3 regions of the Rossellomorea sp. NPDC071047 genome follow, and region 1 is predicted to be linked to each of the others. Evidence: a T-box and tRNA genes for the amino acid it is inferred to sense, from the RefSeq annotation. Region 1 holds a T-box; the other regions hold tRNA genes.
What was found. A T-box is a leader RNA that pairs with one kind of tRNA and senses whether it is charged. The one in region 1 lies ahead of metG (methionine--tRNA ligase), so its partner is inferred to be a tRNA-Met.
Positions count from the first base shown of each region.

Region 2: it encodes a tRNA-Met, which carries the amino acid that the T-box ahead of metG (methionine--tRNA ligase) is inferred to sense. The anticodon was not compared.
Region 3: it encodes a tRNA-Met, which carries the amino acid that the T-box ahead of metG (methionine--tRNA ligase) is inferred to sense. The anticodon was not compared.

Region 1 covers NZ_JBNNJT010000001.1:643,471-649,912, reverse strand. The annotation lists gene ACQKFO_RS03380 (DUF3900 domain-containing protein) at 1-587, shown strand, start outside; gene ACQKFO_RS03375 (GNAT family N-acetyltransferase) at 706-1,530, shown strand; gene ACQKFO_RS03370 (metallophosphoesterase family protein) at 1,584-2,072, opposite strand; gene metG (methionine--tRNA ligase) at 2,091-3,749, opposite strand; T-box leader at 3,785-4,050, opposite strand; gene ACQKFO_RS03360 (class I SAM-dependent methyltransferase) at 4,187-4,783, shown strand; gene ACQKFO_RS03355 (VOC family protein) at 4,866-5,231, opposite strand; gene ACQKFO_RS03350 (S66 family peptidase) at 5,247-6,251, opposite strand; gene ACQKFO_RS03345 (hypothetical protein) at 6,385-6,442, opposite strand, start outside.
Region 2 covers NZ_JBNNJT010000006.1:366,970-373,411, forward strand. The annotation lists gene ACQKFO_RS20240 (sugar phosphate nucleotidyltransferase) at 1-177, opposite strand, end outside; gene ACQKFO_RS20245 (glucose-1-phosphate adenylyltransferase) at 217-1,374, opposite strand; gene glgB (1,4-alpha-glucan branching enzyme) at 1,391-3,271, opposite strand; tRNA gene ACQKFO_RS20255 (tRNA-Glu) at 4,083-4,154, opposite strand; tRNA gene ACQKFO_RS20260 (tRNA-Ser) at 4,161-4,251, opposite strand; tRNA gene ACQKFO_RS20265 (tRNA-Asn) at 4,256-4,330, opposite strand; tRNA gene ACQKFO_RS20270 (tRNA-Ile) at 4,340-4,416, opposite strand; tRNA gene ACQKFO_RS20275 (tRNA-Gly) at 4,432-4,505, opposite strand; tRNA gene ACQKFO_RS20280 (tRNA-His) at 4,526-4,601, opposite strand; tRNA gene ACQKFO_RS20285 (tRNA-Phe) at 4,624-4,699, opposite strand; tRNA gene ACQKFO_RS20290 (tRNA-Asp) at 4,752-4,828, opposite strand; tRNA gene ACQKFO_RS20295 (tRNA-Met) at 4,977-5,050, opposite strand; tRNA gene ACQKFO_RS20300 (tRNA-Ser) at 5,075-5,167, opposite strand; tRNA gene ACQKFO_RS20305 (tRNA-Ile) at 5,184-5,260, opposite strand; tRNA gene ACQKFO_RS20310 (tRNA-Met) at 5,265-5,341, opposite strand; tRNA gene ACQKFO_RS20315 (tRNA-Ala) at 5,423-5,498, opposite strand; tRNA gene ACQKFO_RS20320 (tRNA-Pro) at 5,507-5,583, opposite strand; tRNA gene ACQKFO_RS20325 (tRNA-Arg) at 5,590-5,666, opposite strand; tRNA gene ACQKFO_RS20330 (tRNA-Leu) at 5,737-5,825, opposite strand; tRNA gene ACQKFO_RS20335 (tRNA-Gly) at 5,835-5,909, opposite strand; tRNA gene ACQKFO_RS20340 (tRNA-Leu) at 5,918-6,002, opposite strand; tRNA gene ACQKFO_RS20345 (tRNA-Lys) at 6,045-6,120, opposite strand; tRNA gene ACQKFO_RS20350 (tRNA-Thr) at 6,150-6,225, opposite strand; tRNA gene ACQKFO_RS20355 (tRNA-Val) at 6,319-6,394, opposite strand; partial or broken rRNA gene rrf (5S ribosomal RNA) at 6,405-6,442, opposite strand, start outside.
Region 3 covers NZ_JBNNJT010000004.1:96-3,569, reverse strand. The annotation lists tRNA gene ACQKFO_RS14430 (tRNA-Glu) at 682-756, shown strand; tRNA gene ACQKFO_RS14425 (tRNA-Val) at 761-836, shown strand; tRNA gene ACQKFO_RS14420 (tRNA-Thr) at 951-1,026, shown strand; tRNA gene ACQKFO_RS14415 (tRNA-Lys) at 1,050-1,125, shown strand; tRNA gene ACQKFO_RS14410 (tRNA-Leu) at 1,166-1,250, shown strand; tRNA gene ACQKFO_RS14405 (tRNA-Gly) at 1,259-1,333, shown strand; tRNA gene ACQKFO_RS14400 (tRNA-Leu) at 1,341-1,429, shown strand; tRNA gene ACQKFO_RS14395 (tRNA-Arg) at 1,487-1,563, shown strand; tRNA gene ACQKFO_RS14390 (tRNA-Pro) at 1,571-1,647, shown strand; tRNA gene ACQKFO_RS14385 (tRNA-Ala) at 1,655-1,730, shown strand; tRNA gene ACQKFO_RS14380 (tRNA-Met) at 1,808-1,881, shown strand; tRNA gene ACQKFO_RS14375 (tRNA-Ile) at 1,911-1,984, shown strand; tRNA gene ACQKFO_RS14370 (tRNA-Ser) at 1,993-2,085, shown strand; tRNA gene ACQKFO_RS14365 (tRNA-Met) at 2,113-2,186, shown strand; tRNA gene ACQKFO_RS14360 (tRNA-Asp) at 2,265-2,341, shown strand; tRNA gene ACQKFO_RS14355 (tRNA-Phe) at 2,402-2,477, shown strand; tRNA gene ACQKFO_RS14350 (tRNA-Tyr) at 2,514-2,597, shown strand; tRNA gene ACQKFO_RS14345 (tRNA-Trp) at 2,623-2,696, shown strand; tRNA gene ACQKFO_RS14340 (tRNA-His) at 2,714-2,786, shown strand; tRNA gene ACQKFO_RS14335 (tRNA-Gln) at 2,795-2,869, shown strand; tRNA gene ACQKFO_RS14330 (tRNA-Cys) at 2,872-2,945, shown strand; tRNA gene ACQKFO_RS14325 (tRNA-Gly) at 2,955-3,028, shown strand; tRNA gene ACQKFO_RS14320 (tRNA-Ile) at 3,038-3,114, shown strand; tRNA gene ACQKFO_RS14315 (tRNA-Asn) at 3,124-3,198, shown strand.

The DNA.
Region 1 (6,442 bases):
CGACGTTGATTCACAATGTCGAAATGGCGATTACGACGAAAAACATGAAATCCATCCAATATCCCTACATGCCCGAGGAAGGCATGATGGATTCAGCTGAAATCAAAATACACCAGGCTTCACATGCGAGATACTTTGAAGATTTCTTGAAATGGGTCGAATATGAAAAGTCTATGCCTGAAATCGTGAAATCCCAAGTTTACGGGATGGTGAAGGAACATATCTCCGAAACCTATGCTGAAGAGAGCGATGAACGTGCTGAATTTGAAGAAGCGGTGGAAGAATGGGCAATCAGTCCAAAGCGTGAGCTTCAGGAGAGGTTCACAACTGAACAAGTGGTAGAAGCCACCTCCCAAATCGTCGAACAGTCACCTGAAGTCGAATTGAAGGTGAAACTTGATCATGTCTCCGTTAAAGCTCTTCTATCCGACTTTGGGGACAGTATTCATCTGGCAAAAGTAAACGGTCGATATGTACTGATGATCGAAAGCGAGTCCGTCATGTTTGAAAAAGGCTTCTCACCTCTTGAATTTTTAAAGCCTGATGAGCTGCATGAAGTGATCCAACGAATACAAGACAAAGAATAAGATGGAGCCATGTTTTAAAATACATGGCTCTTTTTTTTAAACCTCTTGTCTAGATGAAGGAATTTTCATAAAATTTAGTAAGTAACTTCTTTACATTTTGATTAATTGGAGATGAAACATGCTTACTTTAAAACAGCTTCAAGACATTAAAAGCCTGCAGATCGTCTGCGAAAAACACGAAGAGATACATTTAAAACTGAACTGGGATATGCTTAAAAACCGTACAAACAGCCTGGATGATTTTCTTCTTTACAAAGACGATCAACTGATCGGATTTTTAGGTTTGTACGGCTTCGGTGAAAGTTATGAATTATGTGGGATGATTCACCCGGAATACCGTAAACAGCAACTATTTCAAGAACTATTCCAGGAAGCCGTCCAGTCACTAAGGTCACGAACTGTTCGAAAACTCTTACTTAATTCTCCCGGCTCATCAGCTTCCGGGAAGGAATTTATTGAGAAAATAAATGCCACTTATGATTTTACTGAATATGAAATGAAGTGGAATAAAAAAAGCTTATCTGTAAACGCGGCTGATGTCCATTTAAGAAGTACTACTGAAAAGGATATTGAAACCATTATTGACCTTGATGAAAAATGCTTTCACGTTGTAAGGTCTGATGCTGAATCCTATACCAAGAGATTGCTTGAAGAATCAGGAGAAGGCAACTTAATGATTGTATATAATGGAGCAACCGTAGGAAAGATTAGAATCCAACGAGTGGACAATCGAAGCTTTATTTATGGATTTGCTATCCATCCCTCCCATCAGGGAAAAGGCATCGGCAGAAATGCCCTGTCTCAAGTCGTGATGAAGGAATCCGAGTGGACCAGCGACATTTACCTGGATGTAGCTGCTACGAACAGGAATGCACTTAAGCTTTATGAATCAAGTGGATTCCAGACCTTCTATAGTCAGGACTACTACCGGTTTTCTTTATAAGATTTAAGCCATATTAAGGAGTAAAGCACAGAGGCTCAGACCCCTGTGCTTTTTTAACGGTAAAATTTATGTTCTATTTTCCACGTGTCTTCAATGGTCAAAACACCATGGGAGAAGTAAGGAAGTTTACGTTTATCAGTGGGAGATCCGGGATTAAACAACAGTCTCCCTTTCATATAGCGGGAATATGGGATATGCGAGTGACCAAAGACAATCAAATCTACCTCATCAGATTCGAACGCTTCCAGAGCTCTTTTTTCCGTTGTTTTCCCCTTCCCGTCACCGTGCACCACACCAATTTTCAGTCCTTTTTTCACAATGATTCTTTTTTTTGGAAGAAACGCCTGAAGATCTGAATTATCCACATTCCCTACAACGGCAACCAATTCTCCGTACTCACTAAACTCTCGATAAACATCAAGGGTTTGAAAGTCGCCGGCGTGAATGATTAAATCACTACTCATGAGATCTTCCTTCAGAATTTCAGGAAGCCCTCTCCTTTTTTTAGGCATGTGGGTATCGGACACGACTATAATCTTCATATCATACTCCTTTTGGTTTCACTGTGCTTTCTCTATTAATTGTTTCCGTTCTGTCTCAATTTGATCAAGGTCAATCCGGTTAAACAATGGTGTTGTCGCTTCAATGCTGATCTTCAACGGCAATGATACCGGCAACCACCTTAGTTGTCCGGCCAGACCCAGTTGATCAGCCAGTTTTGAAGAAGTGAAGGGTAAAAACGGTTGAATGAGATTCCTTAAATTACATAATAGGTACAGGAATTCCTCTAGTATCTTTTTTCCTTCCTCCCTATCCTCTTTTAAAACATTCCACGGTTTCATCTCATCAAAACGCTTATTCGACCATCGAATGAATTCGAATGCTGTTTCAATTCCCTGTCGAGTGTTCCCTTCCTCAATCGATTTGCCTACAGAATAAAATGTTTCTTCTATTTTATCCTTAACAACATTAGGGACAATAGAGAGCGTAAGGTTATGACCAAATTCTTTCCCATAAAACTTTAACGTGCGTTGAACCAAATTCCCCAGAGCTCCCAGCAGTTCACTGTTATGACTATATATGAATTCTCTCCAGGAGAAATCTGCATCTCTCTTTTCCGGTGCATTGATGGTAAGAAAATACCGAATGGTATCTGGATGGTAGTCGTTGACAAGATCCTTCACCCAAACAGCCCAATTCCCACTCGTTGAAATTTTCCTTTTCTCAAGCGTCAAGTATTCATTTGAAACAATATAGTCAGGAAGATTCCTTTCGCCAATTCCTATAAGAATGGCCGGCCAAATAATGCTATGAAAAGGGATATTATCTTTTCCATGGACATAATAGGACGTGGTTGCCTCCTGCCAAAAGTCCTTCCACTCCCGCTGATGTTCCCTTGCCCACTTTTTGGAAGCGCTCAAATAGCCACTCACTGCTTCTATCCATACATAAATTTTCTTATCTTGAAAACCTTGAATCGGGACCTGCACACCATTCTCTAAATCCCTTGTCACCGGCCGGTCATGCAAACCTTCCTTTAAATATCGATTTGTGAGTTGAAGGGCATTATCTCTCCACCCGGTGCCGTTATCCATCAGTAATTGTAGAAGAGGTTCCTGCAATTTAGAAAGGGAGAAATATAAATGTTTTGTCGTCCTCTGAACCGGTTCATGTCCACAGAGCTTGCAGGTTTTATCCATTAAATCAGTCGGGTCTAAAACCGTCGAGCATTGATCACACTGATCACCTCTTGCCCTCGAACCACAAACGGGACAGACTCCTTCCACAAACCGATCCGGCAAAAATTGATGATCATGCTCACAATATGCTTGCTCCACTTCTTTTTCATATAACAAGCCCTTCCGATAAAGTGTGGTAAAAATGTGTTGAACTTCCTTATGATGATGTGAGTGATCAGTTCTTGTATACTCATCGTAACTAAAGCCTAAATCGCGAAAACACTCCAGGAACTCGTTGTGATATCGATTCGCGACCTCTTCAATACTTGTTCCTTCCTGTCTGGCCCGAATACCGATGGGGGTCCCATTACAGTCACTTCCTGACACGTAGAGAACATCTTCTCCTTTTAAACGGTAATATCGTGCAATAATGTCCCCTGGCAATAGGGCTGCGATGTGTCCTAAATGTAACGATCCATTTGCGTATGGCCAAGCGCCACCAATAAAAATAGTCATGACCTTTTCCTCCTCCTGAACAATATAAAAAACCCCTCGTCCTTAGATATCGATCGACATCTAAGGACGAGGGGTTGAACTCGTGGTACCACCTTAGTTTATAGCTTGCTCACACAAGTCTATCTCAGCAAGTACGGAGCATATAAACTGCTCTTATACCGTGACAATGATAACGGATGCCCACTCCCGTTCTACCCTACACCAAATCGGTTCGAGTAGAATGCTCCGAGACCATTTTCCATAACGAGTTACCCTGCTTCTTTTCAGCTTCCGAAGCTCTCTGATTAAGGACTCATCTATGTACTCTTCTCATCAACGCAAGTTAGATTTGTTTATATTATGCCACTTTTTCAAAAAATTGCAACATCGCTTTAAAGGTTTTATTTGTGAGTATTAGTGGAAAGGTGAATAGACGATACTATTTTAATAGACCAGATTTCAGCAAAAGAGGTGATGCCCTGTTGTTTTCATTACAAAAGCAATTCAAGCGTCCGAATGGATTACTCGGCTGGATTGTCGGAAAAGTAATGGAATTCGATAATAGAAAAATAAATAATTGGTCCATTAAACAATTGTCCATTAAAGATGGCGAACATATTCTGGAAGTAGGCTACGGGCCCGGATATTGTATTCATCGCATATCAAGTCGTTTTCCTAAATCGATTGTGGATGGGGTTGATATTTCTGAGACAATGAAGAATGCTGCACAGAATAAGAATGAAAAAGCCATTGAGAATGGAAGAGTTCGGTTATTTGTTCATGATATTAGTCAATTTGAATTGAACAATGTTGAGTACGATCGGATTTTTTCCGTCAATAACTATCCTCTATGGAAGGATCAGAAAAAATCACTTTCACATTTATATAATATGCTAAAAAAAGGTGGCACCCTTCTCATTACCGTCCAACCACGCGGGGATGAAGAAAGGGATAGCAGGGCGAAACACTATGGCGAAAGTATTTCTGAAGCTTTGCATAAAGCTGGCTTTAAAGATATCACTATTTCTTATAAAAATGTTAAACCCGCTTTAACGGTATGTGTGAAGTGTGTGAAGTAGACTTGCAAAAACAAGAACCTCCTTAAGAAAAGCAATTCTTAGAGGAGGTTTTTCCTTTACCATTTACATGTATTAATCCGCTTTAACCCGTACAAATCATTAATAAATTCCCGTTGACATCCCTAAAGTTAAAATAAGAAAAGTCGGGAAACGTGATGATCCCGGATTCAAATGTGACTTTCTTTTCGTGAAAGTCTTCTCTTACTTTTTCAATTTGAGTGGTATGGAAATTACAGATTGGAACATTAGAATCAGGTGGAGTGAATCCTTTTTCCTCTTCTAGAGTTAGCGATGTTTCCCCCAATTGAAAAGTATAAACGGGAAGCTCCTCAATCTCATTATACTGCACGGGATCAATTTCAAAACCCAGTACTTTTTCGTACCAATCCACAGATTCCTTTAGATTAACCACAGGAATAAACACTGTATTCATTTTTCTTTGAATCATGTGAACCCCTCCTTTTTATGTAGCCGGCTTTTCCACCAGATGGAAATCAATTTGATTTTCGTGAACTTCAAGCCGGGCTTTGATTCCGTTTGGAAGGATAAACATAGGGTCAGTATGACCGAAATCCAGATCCGTAACGACTGGGATTTCATACCCCTCTGTGACACGGGATAAAATGCCGGCCAGTTGATTCTCTTTAAAGCCAACGTGATCATGAAAACGTCCAACGACAAGACCATTAATTTTCGAATATACCCCCATGTGTTTGAGTTGAGTTAAGTATCGATCAATTGACGACGGGGTTTCCTCTGGATCATCTTCAATACATAAGATGGCACCATCGAGATCTGGAAAGTATTCTGTACCTGCGAGAAGGAGCATGGTTCCCATATTGGCTGCAATGATTTTCCCTTCTGCACTCCCTTCTTTGACTACATGAGGTCCCTTATTTTCAACTTGTTTTCTAAGTCGATTGTCTTCTTCGTCCCACCACAGATGCTCCATTACATAGGAAGGAGATGCGGAGTAATCTACTCTTTCACCTTGAACGAGTGATTGGAAGAAGTGATCCTTTGTGTATGTTTGCAGTCCTCCATACTCTCCAAACTGAGGCATAATGGCAGGTCCAAGATATGTTGTGAGACCGGTCTTTTGATAAATGGCCATGTGGAGAGCCGTTATGTCGCTGTAGCCGAGGAATATCTTTGGATTTTTTTGAATTAAAGAAAAATCAAGAAAATCCAGAAGTTGATGAGAACAGGTTCCTCCTATGGTGGTGATGATGGCTTTTACATCATTATCCCCGAAGAGATTATGTAGGTCCTCCACTCTCTCCTCGATGGTACCAGCCATATACTCTTCAATTTTCAACGTGTTTGGCGCTACTTTCACGTTAAAGCCTAACTTCTTGAGCTCTTCAATCCCTCTTTTCAATCTCTTAGGGCAATGAGCAGCGACTGGAGAAGATGGGGAACAAATCCCGATTGTATCTCCTATTTTTAATCGATTTGGAATCGTCATGCGTTTGACCTCTCTATCAAATATGTCTTATATTGTCAGATTAATAGAAATAGTCGTTGAATACAACCTGAATCTTAAGTTTAATAATTCAAATATAAAACAGTCAGCCCGCAAAGGACTGACTGTTACCATTTTACTCTTCAGTGGTGCTTTCTTCAGTGTTGCTTTCTTCTTCCATGTTTTCTTCCGTT
Region 2 (6,442 bases), on a different contig from region 1:
CTTAGGGAAGATCGCAACGGAACCAATATCTGAATTCACCATATTGGAGAGCACAAAGTCGATCAAGCGGTATCTGCCCGCAATCGGAAGGGCTGCTAATGAACGATGTAACAGTAAATCCTCTAACGAATCATAGTAACTAGTAGCATCAATAACTCCAAGCATAGTATTTTTCAAAACACTTCCTCCTCTTATGTTGTAATGTGGTCTTCAACCTTACACTTTTTCTTGTTCCAGTAGTGTTTCAATGAATGATTCCGTAACCAAAATAATTTCATCCGATCCTTCTTCCGGCATAATGCACAGGCCGCTCGGAACCTTGACATTCGACGGCACGATCGCCTGCTCGATATAGGCGTTTTCCCCAATGACAGCATCCGGCATGATGACTGAGCGACTGACATGCGCTCCCTTTTTCACCGTGGTTCCTTGGAACAGGACGGATTTGCGAATGGTACCTTCAATCGAACATCCTTCGTTCACAAGTGATCCCTCTACAGAAGCTTCTTCAGAAATATATTGAGGTGGCTCATTTGGATTAACCGAATACACTCTCCAGTCGTGGTCGAACAGATTCAGTTCATTTTCCTCATCAATCAAGTCCATATTGGCTTCCCATAGGCTCTTAACCGTCCCGACATCTTTCCAGTACCCTTTAAACGGATAAGCCATCAGCTTTTTCTTCTCATCAAGCAGCAAAGGGATGACATCCTTCCCAAAGTCATGGCTGGAATCGGGATTACGCTCATCCATCTCCAAGTAATCTTTGAGCACGGAATAATTGAAGATATAGATACCCATCGAAGCCAGATTACTCTTAGGAAAAGCCGGTTTTTCCTCAAACTCTGTGATTCTCATTTCCTCATTCGTGTTCATAAGACCGAACCGGCTTGCCTCATCCCAGCCTACTTCAATCACAGAAATCGAGACATCTGCTTTCTTCTCAATGTGATAATCCAGCATTTTACTATAATCCATTTTGTAAATGTGATCTCCCGATAGAATCAATACGTATTCAGGATCATATTGCTCAAGATAATTCATATTTTGATAGATTGCACTCGCCGTTCCTGTATACCAGCGCATCTCAGATGATTCCGCATATGGAGGCAGTACGGTCACTCCGCCATTTTTACGATCAAGATCCCATGCACTTCCAATCCCGATATAAGAATTAAGTACTAATGGTTGGTACTGAGTAAGGACACCCACCGTATCAATCCCGGAGTTAGTACAATTGCTCAATGTGAAATCAATAATGCGGTATTTCCCTCCAAACGGTACGGCAGGTTTTGCCAGGCTCTTCGTCAATGAGCTTAACCGGCTCCCTTTTCCACCTGCTAATAACATCGCTACACATCTACCTTTTGCCATTTCTTTCTCTCCCCTTTCAATCTATTGGTTTTAAATAAACGGCTGCGTATGGTGGTATCGTCATTTCCACATAACCATCTCTTCTGTGGTAAGACTCATTGTGTACAATAAGAGGCAACGGATTCACCTGATGAGAACCACCAAATCGTTCATCATCGCTATTCCAAATCTCTTCATAAGAAGAAACCTTATTCACACCCACTCTATACTGGTGATACACAATAGGACTGAAATTACAGATCACTACAAGATGATCTCCATCCTCTATTCCATTTCTAATAAAAGAAAAAATCTGCTGTTCCGCATTATCCACATCCACCCATTCAAATCCTTCAGAACGATGATCCATTTGGAATAAGGGTTCAGCACTTTTATATAAATGCATAAGCTCTTTAAAATATGAATTGAATTTGTGATGAAATTCGTAATCCATTAAGTGCCAATCTAACTCCTCTAAATCCTTCCACTCTGAAAACGGGGCAAGTTCACTTCCCATAAACAGAAGCTTCTTCCCAGGATGAGCCATCATATAGCTCAGGAGCAGGCGGTATTGAGCGAATTTCTGCCAGTAATCACCGGGCATTTTATTCAATAATGACTTCTTCCCATGTACCACCTCGTCATGGGAAAACGGAAGCACATAATTCTCTGAATACGCATATAACAATGAAAATGTTATAAGAGAATGTACATGCTTTCGTTCAGAAGTATCTGTTTCCATATATTTAAGGACGTCATTCATCCATCCCATATTCCACTTATAATTAAACCCAAGTCCTCCATAATGGACAGGGGACGTCACCTGAGGCCAGTCTGTAGAATCCTCTGCTATCATCAATATCGAAGAGTCATACTCAAAAACAGCCTTATTCAAATTTTTCAGAAACTGTATGGCTCCCTCATTAGGAGCAAGCTCACCCTGGTTTGCCCAATAAATAATATTGGCCACTGCATCAATCCGGAAACCATCAATATGATACAGATCCATCCAGAAACGTGCATTCGAAATCAGGAAGCTTCTCACTTCCCCCTTACCTAAATCAAAGTTTGCCGTTCCCCAGGTATAATTCTCACGGTCCCGTTCCTCTCCATACTCATAAGCAAACGAACCATCAAACTGATATAACCCGTGGGCATCTTTACAAAAATGACCAGGGACCCAATCCAGAATCACGCCAATATTATGTAAATGACATTCATTCACGAACGCCATCAATTCATGAGGTGAGCCGTAGCGACTAGTCGGAGAATAATAACCAGTACCCTGATACCCCCAAGAACGATCAAACGGATGCTCCGTGACAGGCAGCAACTCAATATGTGTAAATCCTTGTTCTTTCACATGAGGAATTAATTGCTGAGCTAATTCCTTATAAGAAAGAAACTTACCCGCTTTCTTCTTCCATGTGCCCAAATGCACTTCATAAATCGCCATAGGCTTGTCATAGACCGTCGAACTGGCTCGTTCCTCCAGCCACTTCTCATCCTCCCAAGAAAATCCCTGCAGCTCATACACCACGCTTGCAGTATTTGGACGTTTCTCAGAAGCAAACCCATATGGATCCGCCTTCAGCTTCTTCAAGCCTGATAGAGTCGTAATCTCGTACTTATACGTTTCTCCCGATAGATCCCCATCAATGCGAATTGTCCATAAACCTTCGTTATTCCGCCGTGCAAGTTCATACCCGGCTCCATTCCAATGATTAAACGATCCTACCAATGAAACATGTCTTGCTTTCGGTGCCCAAACGCAAAATTCTGTATAGGTCCCAGTGGAATCTCTTCTCACATGTGAACCCATAAACTGATAGGCCTGTTGCAAATTTCCCTCATGAAACAAAAAAACATCATAATCTGATATGGTCATTGCGTTCATCATCTCACCTACATTTTTCAATCTACTTACTACTTTCTTTCAACTTCATCAAAATCCTCTTTATTATCGTCGCTCAATTACGACAATTTCCTACATACATATGTTAAAACGGCTGGTATTTGGAAAGTTATTCTAAATGGTAAGGTTTACATTGTAAAAACATAGGAGAACCATGTTGAATTCATATCGTAATTTGTCGAAAGTTTTTTAATTAAAAAAAGTGAAATTTGAGGAAAATGTAGAAGGATTCCGTTATTTTGTAAGGTTTTTGGCTGGTTGTGAGAACGTTGAGAGTGTCGAATTGAAGAGTGATTGGGAATGGATGATGGAGTCTGGAAGTCGATTGCTCAGGGTGGGTGAAACCTGTTTTAATGGACAATAAAGGAGAGATGATGCATGAGGAGGCCGGGGTTATTGAATACTTTGAGAAGATAATGGAGAGATGAAGAGGCGGTTAATGCCTTTTATTCTTCGATGATCACTGACTGATATTCCCTCCACTCCTCCGCTTATTGTATTCAAAAATTTGAGCTGAAAAGAAAAGTGCAGAAGTTGATAATATAATGGGTAAAGTTGATAATAAAGTGGGCAATGTCGATAATATATGTTGGAAAGTCGATAATAAAGTGGTCAAGATCGATAATATATACCTCGTACAGAAGTGGAAGCCTGCTTTATCTTGTAAAACCGCTTAATTTAGTCCCGATCTGGCTCGATATTCAATTAAATCTCTTCATTTAGTCATGTTTTAAATTCTATTTTTTATAAAATGACCACTATTTTTAATCGTATAACAAAAAAAGACTATCAAAAATGATAGTCTTTTTTCAGATGACCCATACGGGATTCGAACCCGTGTTACCGCCGTGAAAGGGCGGTGTCTTAACCGCTTGACCAATGGGCCTTAATATGGCGGAGAAGGAGGGATTTGAACCCTCGCGCCGGTTGCCCGACCTACACCCTTAGCAGGGGCGCCTCTTCAGCCACTTGAGTACTTCCCCATATTGGCTCCGCAGGCAAGATTCGAACTTGCGACCGATCGGTTAACAGCCGATAGCTCTACCACTGAGCTACTGCGGAATAATGAAATGGTGGGCCTAAGTGGACTCGAACCACCGACCTCACGCTTATCAGGCGTGCGCTCTAACCAGCTGAGCTATAGGCCCATTAAGAGTAATAATTGGAGCGGGTGAAGGGAATCGAACCCTCATCATCAGCTTGGAAGGCTGAGGTTTTACCACTAAACTACACCCGCACTATTTATATAAGATATTATGGGGCGACTGATGGGAATCGAACCCACGAATGCCTGAACCACAATCAGGTGCGTTAACCACTTCGCCACAATCGCCATAATGTCTTCAAATAAAAAATGGTGGCTCAGGACGGAATCGAACCGCCGACACATGGATTTTCAGTCCATTGCTCTACCAACTGAGCTACTGAGCCTTACTTATAATGAAATATTTAATTATGAACCATAGTCTTAACAAAAAGAAAATGGCGGTCCGGACGGGACTCGAACCCGCGACCTCCTACGTGACAGGCAGGCATTCTAACCAACTGAACTACCGGACCAGAGTTTTTTGACGATAGTCAAAATAACTTTCATTATTTGCGTTAGCAAAATAGGTTTCATTATCTTGACGTTAGTCAAAATAACTATCCATGCGTGACTCAAACAGGATTATTGATAACCCTTTATAAAAACGAGTCAAAAATGGTATTGCGGGGACAGGATTTGAACCTGCGACCTTCGGGTTATGAGCCCGACGAGCTACCGAACTGCTCCACCCCGCGACGATATTAGATTTAAAGAGAAAATGGAGGAGGAAAGGGGATTCGAACCCCTGCGGGCTTTGACACCCCTGTCGGTTTTCAAGACCGATCCCTTCAGCCGGACTTGGGTATTCCTCCGTATTGAAATGGTACTTGGTGGACCTTGTAGGACTCGAACCTACGACCGGACGGTTATGAGCCGTCTGCTCTAACCAACTGAGCTAAAGGTCCCTATTGGTAGCGGCGGAGGGGATCGAACCCCCGACCTCACGGGTATGAACCGTACGCTCTAGCCAGCTGAGCTACACCGCCAAGATACATTTAATATCGAATTAATTGATAGATGAATTTAGCAAATATCAATGAAGTTTATTTTACTTTCGCAAAAAAACTTGGTGGAGCCTAGCGGGATCGAACCGCTGACCTCCTGCGTGCAAAGCAGGCGCTCTCCCAGCTGAGCTAAGGCCCCAAAGAAAGTGGTCGGGAAGACAGGATTCGAACCTGCGACCCCTTGGTCCCAAACCAAGTGCTCTACCAAGCTGAGCTACTTCCCGAAAATATGGCGCGCCCGAGAGGAGTCGAACCCCTAACCTTTTGATCCGTAGTCAAACGCTCTATCCAATTGAGCTACGGGCGCATAATTCTATTATTGTACCTTATGAACTGGTGCAAATTAAGCAAGATTATTTTGCTAGCGCAAAAATCTTTGGTGCCGAGGACCGGAATCGAACCGGTACGGTAGTCACCTACCGCAGGATTTTAAGTCCTGTGCGTCTGCCAGTTCCGCCACCCCGGCAAAATCTTCTGGAGCGGAAGACGGGATTCGAACCCGCGACCCCCACCTTGGCAAGGTGGTGTTCTACCACTGAACTACTTCCGCAAAATGAATGGTGCGGGTGAAGGGACTTGAACCCCCACGCCTTGCGGCGCCAGATCCTAAGTCTGGTGCGTCTGCCAATTCCGCCACACCCGCATGATATAAATGGTAAGATCTTTTGCTTTTCGCAAAAATCTTTGGTGAGCCATGAAGGACTCGAACCTTCGACCCTCTGATTAAAAGTCAGATGCTCTACCAACTGAGCTAATGGCTCATCTGAAAAGATGATATTTAGAACCAAAATGGTGCCGGCAAGAGGACTTGAACCCCCAACCTACTGATTACAAGTCAGTTGCTCTACCAGTTGAGCTACACCGGCATATATGATTGGTTTTCATATAAGAAAATTTAAGGAGAGATATTTTGCTGACGCAAAATAAAATGAAGTCTATTTTACTTTCGTAAAAAAACTTGGTGGAGGATGACGGGATCGAACCGCCGACCCTCTGCTTGTAAGGCAGATGCTCTCCCAGCTGAGCTAATCCTCCAAAATATATAGCCTGGCGACGTCCTACTCTCACAGGGGGAGATCCCCC
Region 3 (3,474 bases), on a different contig from region 1:
ACGTACTCCTGCGACGTGGAGGAGAAATGATGAAGGTGACTCGATTTTTATCACAAATGAAATTACAATGGCACTCTATGAGGATCCATTACAATCTCGTATTACTAGAGGGCTGTTTAGATTGCCGACTCAAAAAGAAACTGAAGGAAAAAATAACGTATCATGAAATGAAGTTAGATAACCTATATTAGTGGTACAAAGGGAAAGATAAAGGAAGATGAAATTTGCAATACGCTAATATGAAAAAAAGCAGCCAACTTATATGTAGGAGGTTGGCTGCTTTTTTCTATTTAATCCCGTTATGCCTAAACAATAATTTGCGACAACGGACCTGTCCTTCTTTCCCAAAATCATAAAAGAAGACTCGCTTATATTTTGATAACGTATGTTTTCCTTCCATAACTGAAATGGAGGGAAGGGATTTGAGGGGGTATCAGTTTAACTAAATAGGGAAGTGGATCATTAAAAGTTTTGAATTTGAATTAGAAATAAACATTAAGAGATTTTAAAATTGACTATTGATATTAACTTTATAAATATGGTATATTCTTTTTCGGCTTACAAAATTGTTAAGATGAGTAAGTTGAAAAAAGTTTTCTTTTTTATTTTTTAGAAGTTGACTTCTGCGAAATGAATTGTTATAGTTATACATGTCCTTAAGCGGGATACTCACATAGATATGGCCCATTGGTCAAGCGGTTAAGACACCGCCCTTTCACGGCGGTAACACGGGTTCGAATCCCGTATGGGTCACCAATTTGGAGGATTAGCTCAGCTGGGAGAGCATCTGCCTTACAAGCAGAGGGTCGGCGGTTCGATCCCGTCATCCTCCACCAAGTTTTTTTACGCAAGTAAAATAAACTACAACAAATTACGCAAGCAAAATATCTTTTTTTTGAATTGCTTCTGTGAAGTAACTTTCCGTTAAGACTTCATATGAAAGTAAATATGCCGGTGTAGCTCAACTGGTAGAGCAACTGACTTGTAATCAGTAGGTTGGGGGTTCAAGTCCTCTTGCCGGCACCATTTGGTTTCTTACTTGTATAGATGAGCCATTAGCTCAGTTGGTAGAGCATCTGACTTTTAATCAGAGGGTCGAAGGTTCGAGTCCTTCATGGCTCACCAAAGATTTTCGTGAATTCGAAATATCTAATTTTCTTATCATGCGGGTGTGGCGGAATTGGCAGACGCACCAGACTTAGGATCTGGCGCCGCAAGGCGTGGGGGTTCAAGTCCCTTCACCCGCACCATTTGTTTCGCGGAAGTAGTTCAGTGGTAGAACACCACCTTGCCAAGGTGGGGGTCGCGGGTTCGAATCCCGTCTTCCGCTCCAAGAATTTGCCGGGGTGGCGGAACTGGCAGACGCACAGGACTTAAAATCCTGCGGTAGGTGACTACCGTACCGGTTCGATTCCGGTCCTCGGCACCAAAGTTTTTTGCGTCAGCAAAATAACTTTCCATTCATTACTACAATAGAAAGCATTTAGCGCCCGTAGCTCAATTGGATAGAGCGTTTGACTACGGATCAAAAGGTTAGGGGTTCGACTCCTCTCGGGCGCGCCATATATTTCGGGAAGTAGCTCAGCTTGGTAGAGCACTTGGTTTGGGACCAAGGGGTCGCAGGTTCGAATCCTGTCTTCCCGACCACTTCTTTGGGGCCTTAGCTCAGCTGGGAGAGCGCCTGCTTTGCACGCAGGAGGTCAGCGGTTCGATCCCGCTAGGCTCCACCAAGTTTTTTTACGAAAGTAAAATTAACTTCATTGATTTTCGCTTAAGCAAAAATCAAATTGAATAGTAAATGTTTCGTGGCGGTGTAGCTCAGCTGGCTAGAGCGTACGGTTCATACCCGTGAGGTCGGGGGTTCGATCCCCTCCGCCGCTATTACTCAATAAACAATGTACGATTTATAAGGACCCTTAGCTCAGTTGGTTAGAGCAGACGGCTCATAACCGTCCGGTCGTAGGTTCGAGTCCTACAGGGTCCATTATACACGGAGGAATACCCAAGTCCGGCTGAAGGGATCGGTCTTGAAAACCGACAGGGGTGTAACAGCCCGCGGGGGTTCGAATCCCCCTTCCTCCTCCATGTTTACCTTCACTATATTTATATCGTCGCGGGGTGGAGCAGTTCGGTAGCTCGTCGGGCTCATAACCCGAAGGTCGCAGGTTCAAATCCTGTCCCCGCAATACCATTTTGACTTAGGATAGGATAATCCTTGAAGAGTCACGCATGGATAGTTATTTTCGCTATCGCGAAAAAACTTTGGTCCGGTAGTTCAGTTGGTTAGAATGCCTGCCTGTCACGCAGGAGGTCGCGGGTTCGAGTCCCGTCCGGACCGCCATTTTCAATTAGTTAGTAATAGGAAGTTGGTCATTTGATAATTTAATCTTCTATATAATATGGCTCAGTAGCTCAGTTGGTAGAGCAATGGACTGAAAATCCATGTGTCGGCGGTTCGATTCCGTCCTGAGCCACCATTTATACTTAAGAACCTTTAAGTATTTCTTTTATTTGGAGGGGTAGCGAAGTGGCTAAACGCGGCGGACTGTAAATCCGCTCCTTCGGGTTCGGCAGTTCGAATCTGCCCCCCTCCACCATTTTTAATAAAATTCTCTAATATATAGGGGCATAGTTTAACGGTAGAACGAAGGTCTCCAAAACCTTTGGTGTGGGTTCGATTCCTACTGCCCCTGCCAAAGATATGTTAAACATGGCGATTGTGGCGAAGTGGTTAACGCACCTGATTGTGGTTCAGGCATTCGTGGGTTCGATTCCCATCAGTCGCCCTTTATATTGGGCTATAGCCAAGCGGTAAGGCATCGCACTTTGACTGCGACATGCGTTGGTTCGAATCCAGCTAGCCCAGCCAACGGCGGCATAGCCAAGTGGTAAGGCAGAGGTCTGCAAAACCTTTATCACCGGTTCAAATCCGGTTGCCGCCTCCAATTCTTCATGCGGGTGTAGTTTAGTGGTAAAACCTCAGCCTTCCAAGCTGATGATGAGGGTTCGATTCCCTTCACCCGCTCCAATTATTCTTGGGCCTATAGCTCAGCTGGTTAGAGCGCACGCCTGATAAGCGTGAGGTCGGTGGTTCGAGTCCACTTAGGCCCACCATTTTATTATTCCGCAGTAGCTCAGTGGTAGAGCTATCGGCTGTTAACCGATCGGTCGCAAGTTCGAATCTTGCCTGCGGAGCCATTTTCTTCTTATAAAGAGTTAATGGAAAGACAATCTCTTTTTTTGAGAAAGTTTTAAAAAGAAGTTGACTTCTGCGAAGTTAACTGGTAAAGTATTATTTGTTGCCACAAACGGACAACGAAAACACGATGAACTTGATCGAAACTATCTTAAAAAAAGTTGTTGACATCAAATGAATGATCGTGTAACATAGTAAGGGTCGCTTCGAGACAAGCACTTACACATTGAACCTTGAAAACTGAACAAAACAAGACAATACGTCAACGTTAATTCTAA